4 regions of the Tardiphaga sp. 42S5 genome follow, and region 4 is predicted to be linked to each of the others. Evidence: riboswitches for the same ligand, from Rfam matches in the RefSeq annotation. Region 4 holds a riboswitch; each other region holds the start of a gene.
What was found. A riboswitch is a leader RNA that binds a small molecule or an ion and turns the genes downstream of it on or off. The one in region 4 is predicted to bind cobalamin.
Positions count from the first base shown of each region.

Region 1: linked by a shared signal. The riboswitch ahead of SFY93_RS04855 (TonB-dependent receptor) and the one ahead of SFY93_RS25670 (TonB-dependent receptor plug domain-containing protein) in region 4 are both predicted to bind cobalamin.
Region 2: linked by a shared signal. The riboswitch ahead of metE (5-methyltetrahydropteroyltriglutamate--homocysteine S-methyltransferase) and the one ahead of SFY93_RS25670 (TonB-dependent receptor plug domain-containing protein) in region 4 are both predicted to bind cobalamin.
Region 3: linked by a shared signal. The riboswitch ahead of SFY93_RS09825 (ribonucleoside-diphosphate reductase subunit alpha) and the one ahead of SFY93_RS25670 (TonB-dependent receptor plug domain-containing protein) in region 4 are both predicted to bind cobalamin.

Region 1 covers NZ_CP139027.1:1,019,393-1,023,249, reverse strand. Annotated here, with positions in the region: gene typA (translational GTPase TypA) at 1-387, opposite strand, end outside; gene SFY93_RS04860 (alkaline phosphatase D family protein) at 620-2,173, opposite strand; cobalamin riboswitch at 2,317-2,506, shown strand; gene SFY93_RS04855 (TonB-dependent receptor) at 2,613-3,857, shown strand, end outside.
Region 2 covers NZ_CP139027.1:3,862,562-3,866,418, forward strand. Annotated here, with positions in the region: gene SFY93_RS17885 (protein-L-isoaspartate(D-aspartate) O-methyltransferase) at 1-224, shown strand, start outside; gene SFY93_RS17890 (peptidoglycan DD-metalloendopeptidase family protein) at 332-1,735, shown strand; cobalamin riboswitch at 1,904-2,115, shown strand; gene metE (5-methyltetrahydropteroyltriglutamate--homocysteine S-methyltransferase) at 2,220-3,857, shown strand, end outside.
Region 3 covers NZ_CP139027.1:2,112,467-2,116,323, forward strand. Annotated here, with positions in the region: gene SFY93_RS09815 (GlxA family transcriptional regulator) at 1-934, shown strand, start outside; gene SFY93_RS09820 (hypothetical protein) at 940-1,125, opposite strand; cobalamin riboswitch at 1,315-1,529, shown strand; gene SFY93_RS09825 (ribonucleoside-diphosphate reductase subunit alpha) at 1,649-3,857, shown strand, end outside.
Region 4 covers NZ_CP139027.1:5,502,372-5,506,228, reverse strand. Annotated here, with positions in the region: gene SFY93_RS25675 (FecCD family ABC transporter permease) at 1-416, opposite strand, end outside; gene SFY93_RS25670 (TonB-dependent receptor plug domain-containing protein) at 410-2,365, opposite strand; cobalamin riboswitch at 2,398-2,601, opposite strand; gene SFY93_RS25665 (alpha/beta fold hydrolase) at 2,648-3,436, opposite strand; gene SFY93_RS25660 (O-acetylhomoserine aminocarboxypropyltransferase) at 3,440-3,857, opposite strand, start outside.

The sequences.
Region 1 (3,857 bases), 1.9 Mb from region 4:
GTCGACCTTGTTGATCGCGACGATCGGCTTGAGGCCGAGCTTCAGCGCCTTGCCGACCACGAACTTGGTCTGCGGCATCGGGCCTTCAGCAGCGTCGACGAGCACGATCACGCCATCGACCATCGACAGGATGCGTTCGACTTCGCCGCCGAAGTCAGCGTGGCCCGGGGTGTCGACGATGTTGATCTGGACCTCATCCCACAGCACCGAGGTGCACTTGGCGAGAATGGTGATGCCGCGCTCTTTTTCGATGTCGTTCGAATCCATCGCGCGTTCCTGGACGCGCTGATTGTCGCGATACGTGCCCGACTGCTGCAGCAGCTTGTCCACGAGAGTGGTTTTGCCGTGGTCAACGTGGGCGATGATAGCAATGTTGCGAAGGTTCATAGGTCTTCTTCTGGTTACGGTCTGGGTGCCCTTGAGCGGGTTCAACAAGACATGCTCGACAACAAAAGGCTTATGCCTTGCGCTCGAGCGCGTTCGATAACTGCCTCGTCTGAAAACGCGCTGGGGCAATCCCTCCAAAAGCAAACCCGGCCAGAAGGGGCCGGGTACTCGGACGCGTTGCGGCGCAATATAGGGGGAAATCGCCGAAAAACAATGCGAATCTGCCAAATGGTTAGCCCAATTTCGGGTCCAGAACCGTGGCCCAAAGGGCCATATCGGCCCGATCCCGCAAGGTAACGGTCATTTGGCCGCTTTGGCCGTCGATTTTGACGTGACCGAAGAACTGCATGCCGGCCGACGGGGGCAAATTCTGCTTATCGGGCCCCGGCGCTTTCACGAAACGGACCTCGGGGCCGAAGGTATTGTCGAGCGCCGCCGGGCCGAAGGTTCCGGCGTGGAACGGCCCGGAGACGAACTCCCAGAACGGCTCGAAATCCTGAAACTGGGCCTTCTCCGGATTGTAGTAATGCGCCGCCGTGTAATGCACGTCGGCGGTCAGCCAGACCGTGTTGCGGATACCGGCCGATTTGATGAAGCGCAGGATGTCGGCGATTTCCAGCTCGCGGCCTCGCACTGGCCCGTCGCCCTGCGCGATGGCCTCAGACCCGGTTTTGTCGACAGCGTTGTCATAGACGACGAGGCCGATCGGCATGTCGGAGGCGATGACCTTCCAGGTCGCCTTCGAGGCCATCAGGGCGCGCTTCAGCCAAGCCATCTGCTCCGGGCCGATGAAATACGCATCGGGACCATAGCTCTCCTGCAGATTCGGGCCGTTGGGCCCGCGATAGCTGCGCTCGTCCAGCAGGAAAACATCGAGATGCGGGCCGTAATTCAGAGTACGATAGACGCGGCCAGGCTCGTTCGGATTGACCGAGATCGGATACATCTCGTGAAAGGCACGGGCGCCGCGCGCAGCCAGCAGCGTGATGTCGCGCTCCTTGTAAGACGACGGCAACTGCTTCGAGAGCGACCAGTTGTTGGTGACCTCGTGATCGTCCCACTGGCCGAAGATCGACACCTGCGCATTGAAGGCGCGAACGTTGTCGTCCAGCAGATTGTATTTGTGCGCAGCGCGGAATTCGTCGAGCGTCTCGGCGACCTTCGCCTTTTCCGGCACCGTGATGGTGTTCTTCCAGATCGTGCCGTCCGGCAATTTTGCTTCGGGCAGGATCGGCCCGTCGGCGTAAATCGTGTCGCCGGAGTGGATCAGGAAATCCGGATTATGCTTGCGCATGGTGGCGAAGGTGACCATTCCGCCGTCATCGGCATTGATGCCCCAGCCCTGCCCGGCGACATCGCCGCCCCAAACAAAGGACACATCACGGCGATCCGCCGGCGCGGTGCGAAAGCGACCGATCACCGGCTCGCCGACGATTGCGGTATGCGACAAATCACGGAATTTGACGCGGTAGAAGATATCCTGCCCGGCCGGCAGATTATCGAGCAGCAGCTTCGCCGTGAAATCGCTCTCGGGCAGCGCTGCAATCGGCGGCAAGGCGCGCGCATTGCTGAAGGATTCGGTGGTGGCGACTTCCACCATCATCTGCGCCGGACGATCGGCGCGCGACCAGATCATGCCGCTGCTCGTCCCGACATCGCCGGACTGAATGCCATGTGACACCACCGGGCGATCGGCGGCGCGGCTGAGATAGGGCATCGCAAGGAAGCTTGCGCCTGCTGCGGCTGAGTGCGCGAGGAAGCGACGACGGGATAAACGTAGTGCCATGGCGAACTCCTGATCCTGGCTCTGGCACCAGTGGCTCTAGGCAGATCGCTTGACGCTGCGATGACAGGTGATGCGCAATATCAACACCCGCCAAAGCAAGCTGCGAATGACTGGCAGCTTGATTGACACATTTGGAAATTTCACCTTAACGTGAACGTGACGGTTCCCTTCGGGGATCAAAAGGGAATGCGGTGAGGGGATCCCCGATTCCGCGGCTGCCCCCGCAACTGTAAGCGGCGAGCCTGCGCCAAGAGCCACTGGGTGTTTACCTGGGAAGGCGGCGACAGGCACTGACCCGCGAGCCAGGAGACCTGCCGCCAGTCGTGGTCACACGCGAGCACATTGGGCGGGGTGTCCTGGTGGAAGTCACACTGCCTGTTTGAAAGCGGCGGGGCGACTTGGTTTGCGGTGACGTGCCACGTAACCGCGAGTCCTGTTCATGACCTCCGTCTCCCATGCATCGAAGCAATGCAAAGCTCTTCTTTCCTCTGTCGCACTGTCCTGCTTCCTTGTGCCCGCCGAGGGCTCGCTGCGACCTGCGCAATCGCACCACGTACTCGACCCAGTGGTGGTGCAGCCGACGGTGACGCCAACGCGCGCGCGCCGCGCCACATCAGGCAAGGCCACGCGCGCCGCGCGCTTGCGTCAGCAGCGCAATGTCACCGCCAATACGGGCGCGCCGGTTGCCACGCTGACAGGCCCTGTCTTCGCAACGCCGACGCTCAACCTCACAGGCACGACATCCACCGGCAGCCGCCTCGGCCTCACGCGCCTGCAGACGCCGGCCAGCGTCGAAGTGATCTCGGCAGAAACCATGGCCGAACGCGGCCAGCAGAACCTGATTGACGCCGTGACACAGAACGCCACCGGCTTCACCGCAAGCCCGGCGCCGGGCAATGGCAGCATCGCCTTCAACACCCGCGGCTTCACCGGCAACGGCACCGTGATGACTCTGTATGACGGCACACGGCTCTATGTCGGCTCGGGCACGCTGACCTTCCCCTATGATACCTGGTCAGCTGAGCGCGTTGAGGTGCTACGCGGCCCGGCATCGGTGATGTATGGCGAAGGTGCCGTCGGCGGCGCCATCAACGTCATCTCGAAACTGCCGCTTTGGGTGCCGCGCAATCAGGCCGAAATCTCGCTCGACAGCAACATGACCCGGCGCATTGCAGTGGATAGCGGTGGACCGATCAACAAGGATGTCGCCTATCGCATCACCGCGACCGGCAACATGTCGGACGGCTGGGTCGATCGTGACAACACCTCCAATGTCGAAGTGCATGCCGCCGTCCAGATCAAGCAGACCGAAGACATCACCTGGACGATCTCCACGGATTACGGCGATCGCAGCCCGTCGCGCTATTTCGGCACACCGCTGATCAACGGCAAGCTCGATGAATCCCTGCGCTTCAGGAACTACAATGTCGGCGACAGCAGCATCCGCTATCAGGACAGCTGGAACCAGGTAAAGACCGAGTGGCAGGTGACAGACAGCATTACGCTGCGCAACACCCTGTACTACCTGAACAGCCAGCGGCACTGGAAAGACGTCGAGACCTACAACTTCAGCGCCGCAACGGGCCGCATCAATCGCAGCGACTATATCGAGATCTTCCACGACCAGCAGCAGATCGGCGACCGCTTCGACGCGACGTTCCGCGGCCATATCTTTGGCATGACT
Region 2 (3,857 bases), 1.6 Mb from region 4:
TGGGATCGTTTGACCGGATCGTCGTGACCGCCGCAGTGGAGGAGGTGCCGGTGGCGCTGACCGATCGGCTTGAGGAGGGGGGTATTCTGCTTGCGCCGGTTGGTCCTCATAATGGCGTCCAGACCCTGGTCCGGATCCGCAAAACCGGGGATGGATTGGAGCGAAAGGAGCTCGTGGATGTACGTTTCGTGCCTGCACTTCCGGGCATTGCGCGCGAACTCTGAAAAAAGTTCGTGAACGGCTGTCACGTGTTGGTCGCAAGGTTAAAGGCTTGGTAACGGAGACGGTGTTTACTCAATTCAGTTGTTTGTTGCGTATGAGTGAGTAACCAATGTCCAGCGTTGTCGAGTTGCTTTACTCGCGCCGCGCTCCGCAGGTCGCGGTGCTGGCGCTGATGTCTATCGGTTTTGCCGGCTGCAGCGCCGACATGCAGACACGGCTATCTCAGAATCCAAATTTTGACTCAGGTCAGTCCCGTGGCTTTGGCTGGCAGGGCGAAACCACCGGCTCGGTGCCGCAGCGAGCACCGCGCGCGCCGGTCGAGCGCCAGGAGCTGCCGCAGTATCAGCGCCCGGCCTATAATCCGCAGCCGCAGTATCAATCCCAGGCTTTGCCACCGCCGATCTCGGCGCCGCAGTCCTATCCGACAGCTCGTCCGGTTGCGTCGGCTGCACCCGTCAGCGGGGGCGGCAACGGTATGTATACGCCGCCGCCCGCACGTGCGCCGATCGAAACCACCGGCTCCACGGCACCGCGCTCGGTTGCAGCGACCAACGGCCTTGCCCGTGATGGCGGCACCTCGATCATCGTCGGCACCAGCGATACGCTCGATGGTCTGGCGAAACGCTACAACGTCTCGTCGGCTGCGATCCTGCAGGCCAATGGCTACAAGGGGCCGCGCGCGCTGTCGCCCGGCCAGTCGCTGATCATTCCGCGTCAGGGCGCCGCGGCAACTCCGGCCGTTGCTGCTGCTCCGAGCAAACCTGCCGTCGGCACATCGACCACGCATTTCGTCAATCGCGGCGATACGCTGATGAGCATCTCGCGCCGGAACAACGTGTCGGTAGCCGAACTCGCGCGCGCCAATGGTCTGGCGCCGACTGCCCAATTGAAGCTCGGCTCCAAGATCACGGTACCCGGTGCGCGTACGGCCAACGCAGCTCCTGTAGCCGCGCCGCTCGCTGCGCCCGTCGCAGCCGTGACGGCCGCTCCGGCTGGCGCGGTCACGTCCGCTGCCGTGGCCCGTGTTGCGTCTGCCGAACCCGCACAGAAGGCCCGCCTGGCAAGTGCCACGACGACGCCTGAAGAAATCGCGCCGGAATCGCCGACTAAAGCCGCTGACGCAACCGGCGCTTTGCCGACGTTCCGTTGGCCGGTGCGCGGCCGCGTGGTCACAGGCTACGGCGCCAAGACCAATGGCAAGTCCAACGACGGCATCAACGTCGCCGTGCCGGAAGGCACGCCGATCAAGGCTGCCGAAGATGGCGTCGTTGCCTATTCCGGCAACGAACTGAAGGGTTACGGCAATCTGGTCCTCGTTCGTCACTCCAACGGCTACGTCACCGCATATGCCCATGCGAGTGAGCTGATGGTGAAGCGTGGCGAGACCATCAAGCGCGGTCAGGTGATCGGCAAGTCCGGCCAGTCCGGTGAGGTTACTTCGCCGCAGCTTCACTTCGAGATCCGCAAGGGCTCGTCGCCGGTCGATCCGCTGCAGTTCCTCAACGGGGCGTAAGCGCAATCCACGAAGTGTAGTTCGCATTTAAGCAAGCCCGGCCTCGTGCCGGGCTTGCTGCGTTTGATCTCGGGGCTGCGGCCCACTCCAGCTCCGGAATCTTCAACGCGCTGCTGCGAGTGGGCAGCTTGCGCACGCAAGCTCGGTTGACTGCCGCGCGATGTTGCCCATATGTGAGGATGTCGTGGTTCTTCGGGAAGGTTTGCCCGAAGCTAAGAGGGAAGCCGGTGAGGCGTTAAGCCAAGGCCGGAGCTGCCCCCGCAACTGTAAGCGGTGAGCCGCTGTCCATTAAAGTCACTGAGACCTGCAAAGGTTTTGGGAAGGCCGGACAGCAGCATTGACCCGCGAGCCAGGAGACCTGCCTCGACAACATAAACGTCCTCGGGCGGGGTGTCCCGGTGGTGCGGTTGCGATTCCGCGACTGCCGTCGTGGAATCCAGACGTGTCACTTTGGCCTTTTGCCCCCAATCATTGGGGTTAAGCCATGTCTACTGTGTCAAAGTCTACTTCTTCAAAATCAGCTACTTCACTTCCTGTTGCTACATTGGGCACGCCACGGATCGGTCCGCGGCGCGAACTCAAGATGGCGCTGGAAAGCTATTGGTCCGGTGCAATCGATGAGAATGCGCTGATCGACGTCGGCGTCGGGCTGCGTGCCGCAAACTGGGCACGTCAGAAGTCGCTCGGGATCACGGTCATGCCGTCGAACGACTTCTCATTCTACGATCAGGTGCTCGATACCAGCGTCATGGTCGGCGCCATTCCCAAAGTCTATGGCTGGAAGGGCGGAGACGTTTCCTTCGCGACCTATTTTGCCATGGCACGTGGATCACAAGGCGCCGCGCATGACGAGGCCTGTACGCACGGCTCTCATGCGCATGATACGTCGCAAGGCGTACCAGCACAGGAGATGACCAAGTGGTTTGATACCAACTACCACTTCATGGTGCCTGAACTGGCGCAGGATCAGACCTTCAGTCTCGCATCGCGCAAGCCGATCAAGGAGTACGAGGAGGCGAGATCGCTGGGTTATCAGACACGACCTGTGCTAGTCGGGCCTGTGACCTATCTGAAGTTGGCCAAGAGCGCGGATGCGTCATTCGATCCGGTGACGCTGCTCGATGGATTGCTGCCCGTCTATGTTGAGGTGCTCGGGGAATTGGCCGATAGCGGCGCCGAGTGGGTGCAACTGGATGAGCCATGTCTGGTGCTCGATCTCGACGTGCCGGCCCGGCAGGCGCTGCAAAAGACTTATGCGGCTTTTGCCGAAGCGGTTCCGCAACTCAGGATCATGCTGAACACGTATTTTGGTGAGCTGGGCGACAACCTCGATCTGGCCCTGTCGCTTCCCGTCGCCGGGCTTCATCTCGATCTGGTCCGCGCGCAGGACCAGTTCGATGAAGTCGCTGCGAAGGCGCGGAAGGACATGATCCTCTCGCTCGGCGTGATCGATGGCCGCAATATCTGGCGGTCCGATTTGTCCAGCTTGCTCGATAGTCTGGAACCCATGGTCGATCTCCTGGGGAGGGATCGCGTTGAGCTCGCGCCGTCCTGTTCGTTGCTACATGTGCCGATCGATCTAGGCCTTGAGACTGATCTCGATCCGGACGTCAAAAGCTGGCTGGCTTTTTCGATCCAGAAGATGGAAGAGCTGGCCGCACTTCGAGCAGCGCTGGCTGGCAGCCGCGCTGATGTCGCTGCAACGCTTGCCGCGTCGGACGCCGCGGCGGCTGCGCGACTGGCATCGTCGAAGATCCACGATCTTGCGGTCGCCAAACGCGTCGCCTCTGTGGACGCGACAATGCGTCGTCGTGGCAGTGACTTTGTCACGCGCGCTGCCGAACAGCATCGACGCTTCAAGCTGCCGGCATTCCCGACAACGACCATCGGCTCGTTTCCGCAGACCGCGGAAGTGAGAAACGCACGCGGGGCCCATGTCAGGGGCACACTCAGCGATGCGGCCTACAAGACGTTCCTGCAGAACCAGACGGCGAGGGCGGTGCGCTGGCAGGAGAATATCGGTCTCGACGTGCTGGTGCATGGCGAGTTCGAGCGTAACGACATGGTGCAGTATTTCGGCGAGCAACTTTCCGGCTTCGCCTTCACCAAGCATGGCTGGGTG
Region 3 (3,857 bases), 3.0 Mb from region 4:
TCCGGGCGTCCAGTCGCTGGACGTAGCCGGTCCGCTTGATGTGTTCATGGAGGCCAATCGCTTCGTTGCACCGGGCGACGGCTACGACATTACACTTGTCGCTGCAGACTGCGCGCCGCTGCGTGCATCGAACGGTTTGCGGATATCCGCCGATCTGGCGTTCAGTGATGCGAACAAGCCCTGGGATCTGGTGCTGGTGGCCGGCGGGCCAGGGCTGCCGACGGCGGAGGCGGATCCGCAGCTCACAGAGTGGCTGGCCAATGCGGCGCTCCAGGCGGGGCGTTATGGTTCGGTGTGCACCGGGGCATTCGCGCTCGGCCATGCAGGCTTGCTCGACGACAAGACGGTGACGACGCACTGGCAGAACGCGCCGCTATTGGCGCTGCGTTTTCCCAAAGCGCATGTGGAGTTCGATCGCATCTATAGTCGTGACGGTGCGCTGGTGACGTCAGCCGGCGTCACCGCAGGCATCGATCTGGGTCTCGCGCTGGTCCAGGAGGATCATGGCGCGGATGTTGCGCTGGCCGTGGCCAAGCGTCTGGTTGTGGTGGCGCAGCGCCAGGGTGGCCAGTCGCAATTCAGTCCGTATCTGGTACCGCCGGCCGAGCCGGACTCGCCGATCGCGCGAGTCCATACCCATGTGATGGCCCATCTGCGTGACGCACACAGCGTGGATGAACTGGCCGATGTGGCGGGCATGAGCGCGCGGACCTTCGCGCGGGTGTTCAAGCACGAAACAAAGATGACGCCGGCTGATTTTGTCGAGGGCGCCAGGATCGACACGGCGCGTAACCGTCTCGAAGGCAGCGATCTTCCACTCAAGGTGGTGGCTTATGAATCCGGTTTCACCACCGCCGAACATATGCGTCAGGTCTTCGTGCGACGGCTGGGTCTGACGCCCAGCCAGTATCGGGCCAGCTTTCGCGCGGTCTGATCCGCTCAGGCGAGTTGCAACGAAGAAATCGGATCGCTCGCAGGAAAGCTGTCCATCAGCGCTTCGTTCAGCATCTCGTCGAGGCGGCGCCGGGCGATCTGCTCCGTCGTCTCGAACGCCGTGAGCGCGCCTGCGTGCTCCACGAAATCGTTGAAGTTGATCCTTTCAGTGGTCGTCATCAGGTCGCGCATCGCATCCTCCATCGGTTGATCACGATGTTCTGCGCTTCGCGGTGCTCGGCGGCAACGAATCGCATCGTGCAGAAACCGCCAACGACCCCGCGGTTTCCGCCACGCAAGCGGTTGTCCACTGAACCAACAGCCCTACCGAATTTGTTGCGTTCGGCTCCAATGCCCGCTTGACACTACACCGCGGGTCACACCAAATGTAGATGTCACGGTCCGCCCTGTCGCAAGACTTGGTGGCTAAGAGGGAAGCCGGTAAAGACGTTGTTTTTCGTCATATTCCGGCGCTGCCCCCGCAACTGTAAGCAGTGAGTCTGTTTCGATTGAAGTCACTGATGCGCAAGCATCGGGAAGGCTGAAACAGACATTGACCTGCGAGCCAGGAGACCTGCCGCGACACCAGAACGTCCATGGGCGGGGTGTCCCAGCGGTCGCTTGCAGGCAATGCCGGCGGATCTCCGCCGTGTATTTTGCAGCGTCCTTTCGGCCCCAGCCCCCATTGCTTGATGCATCACACGGGGTCTTGCCGATGCCTACTTCATCTTCTGTTTTGTCCAACGGACGCGATGCGGCTCATGCGCCGCTGATTCAACTGTCGCCGGAAACGCTCGCTGCGCCTGCGCGCGAACCCTCGATGCAGATCATCCGACGCAACGGCACGGTGTCGCCGTTCGATGCGGGCAAGATTTCCGTGGCCATGACCAAGGCTTTCCTCGCGGTCGAGGGCCACACGGCAGCGGCCTCGCGCCGCGTCCATGAGGCGGTGGAACAGCTGACCGGCGAAGTCGTGGCGGCGCTGACTCGCCGCGTCGGTGAAGGCCGCACCTTCCATATCGAGGACGTCCAGGATCAGGTCGAACTGGCGCTGATGCGCAGCGAGCACCACAAGGTGGCCCGCGCTTATGTCCTGTACCGCGAGGAGCGCGCTCGCACCCGCGCCGAGGAACTGGCAGCCAAGCCCGCGCCGGTTTCCACCGCGCCGGTGCTGCATGTCACGCTCGCCAACGGCACGCGCGCGCCTCTCGATTCGGCGCGTCTCGCGCTGATCGTCAACGAGGCCTGCGCCGGCCTTGACGGAGTCGATGCCGCCCCGGTGCTCGAGGAAACCCGCCGCAATCTCTATGACGGCATTACGCTGGATGAGCTGGCACTGGCCGGCATCATGGCCGCGCGTACGCTGGTGGAGCAGGAGCCGAACTACACCTTTGTCAGCGCCCGCCTGCTGCTCGACAAGCTGCGCACCGAAGTCCTGTCCATTGTAGGGGGCACGCCGACCCACGCGTCGCAGGCCGACATGACCACGCGCTACGCCGAATATTTCGGCGCCTATATCAAGACCGGCATTGCGGCCGAGCTGCTCGATCCCGAACTCGCGCGCTTCGACCTGAAGCGAATCGCTGCCGCGCTGAAGCCGGAAGGGGACCTTCAGTTCCAGTTCCTGGGATTGCAGACGCTCTATGATCGCTACTTCCTGCATGTGCAGGGCAATCGCATCGAACTGCCCCAGGCCTTCTTCATGCGCGTTGCCATGGGCCTCGCGCTGCGCGAGATCGACCGCGAAGCCCGCGCCATCGAATTCTACAATCTGCTGTCGTCGTTCGACTTCATGGCCTCGACGCCGACGCTGTTCAATTCGGGTACGCAGCGGCCGCAGCTGTCGTCCTGCTTCCTCACGACGGTGGCCGACGATCTCGACGGCATCTTTAAGTCGGTGAAGGACAACGCACTGCTGGCGAAATATTCCGGCGGTCTCGGCAATGACTGGACGCGCGTGCGCGGTCTCGGCGCGCATATCAAGGGTACCAATGGCGAGAGCCAGGGCGTGGTGCCATTCCTCAAGGTCGCCAACGATACGGCCATCGCCGTCAACCAGGGCGGCAAGCGCAAGGGCGCGGTCTGCGCCTATCTCGAGACCTGGCACATCGACATCGAAGAATTCCTCGATCTCCGCAAGAACACCGGCGACGACCGCCGCCGCACGCACGATATGAACACCGCCAACTGGGTGCCGGATCTTTTCATGCAGCGCGTCGAGCTTGATGGCGAATGGACGCTGTTCTCGCCGGACGAGACGCCGGAACTGCACGATCTCTATGGCAAGCCGTTTGCCGAGCGCTACGCAGCCTATGAGGAAAAAGCTGCGCGCGGCGAGATCCGCGTGTTCAAGAAGGTGCGCGCAACTGACTTGTGGCGCCGCATGCTGACCATGGTGTTCGAGACCGGCCATCCCTGGATCACCTTCAAGGATCCCTGCAATCTGCGCTCGCCGCAGCAGCATGCTGGCGTGATCCATTCATCGAATCTCTGCACGGAGATCACGCTGAATACGTCCGATGATGAGGTCGCGGTCTGCAATCTCGGCTCTGTCAACCTGCTCAATCATATCGGCAAGGACGGTCTCGATCACGCGCAGCTGAAGCGCACCGTGACCACGGCGATGCGGATGCTCGACAATGTCATCGACATCAACTTCTATACCATCCCGGAAGCGCGGCGTTCCAACCTCAAGCATCGCCCGGTCGGTCTCGGTCTGATGGGCTTTCAGGATGCACTGCAGGTGCAGGGTATCGCGATGGCGTCGGATGCGGCCGTGGCGTTTGCCGACACCAGCATGGAAGCGATTGCCTTCCATTCGATCTCCGCATCGGTAGATCTCGCCGCCGAGCGCGGCCGTTATCCGTCCTTCGATGGATCGCTGTGGAGCCGCGGCATCCTGTCGATCGACTCCATCGAGATAC
Region 4 (3,857 bases):
AGCAGCACGAAGACCGACAGGAACGCCATCGTGATGCCGGCAACAGGTAGCGCCCATGAGCGGACATCGGCCAAACCGAGCGAGATCATCAGCACCGCGCCGAAGGCTGCCGATTGCGGTGCGCCGAACAGCGACGGCGAGGCGAGGGGATTGCGTAGCAATCCCTGCAACGCCGCACCGGACAGGCCGAGAATCGCGCCGATGGCCAGTGCGAGGATCGCGCGCGGCAGGCGGATTTCGCGCACGATGATCTGCTGCACGTCGCTGCCGCCGCCGAACAATGCATCGAGCACCGTCAGCGGCGAGAGTTTGACAGGTCCGGTGCCGAGCGAGCCGAGGGCCAGCAGCGTGACAAGACCGACGAGCGCTATGGTCGCAATCGTCCGGCGTCGTGCTGCTGGCGCTATGCTCACCATGTGGCGTTGAAGCCTGCGTAAACCGCAGGTCCCGTGGTGCCGAAGTTCAGCACTTCCTGGTAATGCTCATTCAGGATGTTCTCACCGCGGGCGAAAACCTTCCAGTTCGCATCGATCTTGTACTCGGTATAGAGATCGACGCGGGTATAGGCATCCACCTGACCGACTTGATTGGCACTGCTGAAGCGCTTCGACACCGTGGTAACGCGCGGCTCGATCATCCACTTGTCAGTCGGCGTGATCGTGAGTGCAAAGCGGGCGAAGTTCTTCGGCCGCCGTGCCAGCACGGTGTCGGTGCCGAGATCTTGGGCGTGCAGATAGGTGTAGGCTACGTTGAATTTCACCCAGCCCGGAATGACATCGACATTGCCGCCGACTTCGAGACCACTGGTTTCGGCGCGCGCGACGTTGACGTAATAGCCGAGCGGACGGGACGCATCGGAGACAAAGTTGATCAGATTGCTGTAATCGGTGGAAAAGCCTGTGACCGACAGTACGACGCGGCCGTTGAATAGGCTCTGGTCGATACCGGCGTCATAGCCGAAGTTGGTTTCCGGCGTGAGGTTTCTGCTGCCATAGGTCGTGTCGTAAAGCTGAAACAGCGTCGGCGCTTTTGCGCCGGTGCCGGCGCTGGCACGGAACTTGGTGCCGGTTTCTGTAATGTTGTAGGCAGCCGTAGCGCGCCATGTCTCGAAACGGGCAACGTCGACGACGTCATCCACCCGGCCGCCGAGCGTGACGTTGAGCCGTTCGCCGATCGGCACAGACCACAAAGCGAAGATCGAGTTGGTGTCCTGCTGTTTGGCTAGCAGCGGCGTCAATGGGCCGGCAACAGGCGAGATATTCGTGCTGTAGGTCTGCGCGGTCTCGGTCTGTGTCTTGGCACCATATACGAGGGAACCGAATGCGCCGAGCTTCAGGGTTGCCTGATATTCGGCGCCGAGACTGTTGCCGACATAATCGGAGATTTTCTCGGTGGTGTTTGCTGGCAACCTGTTGGTGCGATAGCTGACGTCGTCAAACATCCGCTCGGTGTGCGTATTCGACACGGTGACATTGTGAGTCAGAATGCCGCCGAAGGAATCGATGCCGACGCGGCCATAGACGGTCTGTAGCAGGCGCGTCGCCGCCGATGGCGTATCCGGGAGCGTTCCGGTTGCCGCGTCATAGGCCGAGCGCGTGAACGAATGGACGATGCCTGACTCAAGCCGGATGCCTTCGCCTGCATCGTAGCCGATGCGCGCAGAGCCGCCGACGCGATCGAAGCTGTCGTTTTCGAGATTCGGAAAACGTGCTTCGAGGGCAGGGATGCGATAGCCGTAACGCGAGAAGCCGTTGCTGTGCTGACCGCCGCCGGTGAAGGCATAGGACCACGGGCCGTTGGAGCCGGTCAGCGATCCCTGCGTGACGACAGTGCCATAGCTGCCGGCTTCCGTGCGTACATTGACCTGCGCAGGACCGGAACCCTTCTTGGTGATGATGTTGACCACGCCACTCATGGCGTCTGAGCCATAGAGCGCGCTCTGCGGCCCCTTCAGGACTTCGATGCGCTCGATGGCCGAGGGCGTGAACATGGCGAATTCGAAGTCGCCCGATGCAGCCGTGGGATCGTTGACGCGGATGCCGTCGATCATCACCAGCGTCTGGCCGGTATTGCCGCCGCGCAGGCGCACATTCGCGGTGCCGCCGGGGCCACCGTTTTCACTGATGTCGAGACCAGGCACGGTGCGCAGCGCATCGACCAGCGAGCCGGGATTGCTGGTCGCAATGGTCTCGCCTGAGACGACGCTGATCGAACTGCCCGTGCGATTGAGTTGTTCGGGCGCTCTGTCCGCCGTCACCACGATTTCGGAGAGTTGCTCGGCACTGGACTGCGCATGCGCAGCACTGTGAGAGCAAGACAGAACAACAACGGCCGCAGTGCCTGCGGCCAAATTCCGGATAGACATTTAACCCCTTCCGTCGACCCACCGTCGAACGAGTGTGAAACTCGTTACCGGCCGGTCTCCTGGCTCGCGGTGGTCTCCCGGTCCGCCTTCCCGAATCTGCGATGCAAATTCAGTGGCTTTGTGGACCCGGAATGGCCGCTTACAGTTGCGGGGGCAGCCGCGGCATAGGGGATATTTCCCCGCACCGCATTCCCGTTTCACCTCCTTGCGGAGGCACCGATAACACCGGACAGGAAGCACAGCGCGCCGCGCGGTGCAACAGTCATCGAAGACTTCTAGACTCTATTGCTCGTGCTGTAGCGCGGCGAGCACGTCGTCGGGACGTTCGATCATCATCATGTGGCCCGTACCCGGCAGAATCACCGTGCGGGCGTTTTTCAATGCGGCGGCCAGGGTCTTGCCGGCCTTGGCGGGAGTCATCATGTCCCGCTCGCCGAGGATGAGCGTGACCGGGATGTCGAGCTGGGCCGCAGCAGTCAGCGCATTCTGGTATGTATTGCAGGCGTTGAGATCGGCGAACAGCACGCCCGGCTTTGTGGCTTCGAGCACGCGCTGCGCGCCGCTATGCATCCACAACCCCGGTGCGAGACTGCCGCCGAGTTCGGCGCGAAAGCCGAGCCCCCAGATCGACACCATGTCGATGGCGGAATGCTGATTGGCTTCGGCATCCTTCAACAGATCCGGGCCGACAGTCATCGTTCCTGCCGTGCCCATCAGATCGAGGCGCGTGATTTTTCCGGGATGCCGCGCTGCGGTTTCCAGTGCGATCAGCGAGCCCATGGAATGACCGATCAGCCGCGCCGTCCTTGCGCCCGATGCGTCGATCAGGGCGGCGGTCCAGTCGACGAGATCGGCGATGGTCGCGAGCGCGTCGCCTTGCGAGCGACCATGGCCGGGCAGATCCGGCGCCAGCACGGCGAAGCCGTGATGTGCGAACCAGCGCGTATGCAGCGCCCAGGTCGAATGATCGAAGCCAGCGCCGTGGATCATTACGACTACGGGCAGGGAGGGATCGAACGTGCGGCCGCCATTGGCGATATAGGTCTCGTGACCGTTGACGGTGAGTTGCATCGCTCAGCCCTTCTGCGAGATGCGCAGCGCCTGCGCGAGGTCATCGATGATGTCATCGGCGGCTTCGATGCCGACGGAGAGGCGGATCAGCTCCTCGCCGATGCCGGCGGCCTTGAGTTGCTCGGCGTCCATCTGCTGATGCGTGGTGCTTCCGGGATGAATGACCAGCGTCTTGGCGTCGCCCACATTGGCGAGATGGCTGGTCAGCTTCAGCGCCTCGATGAATTTGCGACCGGCAGTGCGGCCACCCTTGATACCAAAGGAGACGATGGAGCCGGCGCCGCGCGGCAGCAGGCGTTTCGCGAGTTCGTAATCCGGATGGTTCTCCAGCGACGGATGCAGCACCCAGTCGACCGCCTTGTTGGCCGTGAGCGCCGCCAGCACCGCATGCGTATTGGCCATATGGCGCTCCATGCGAATG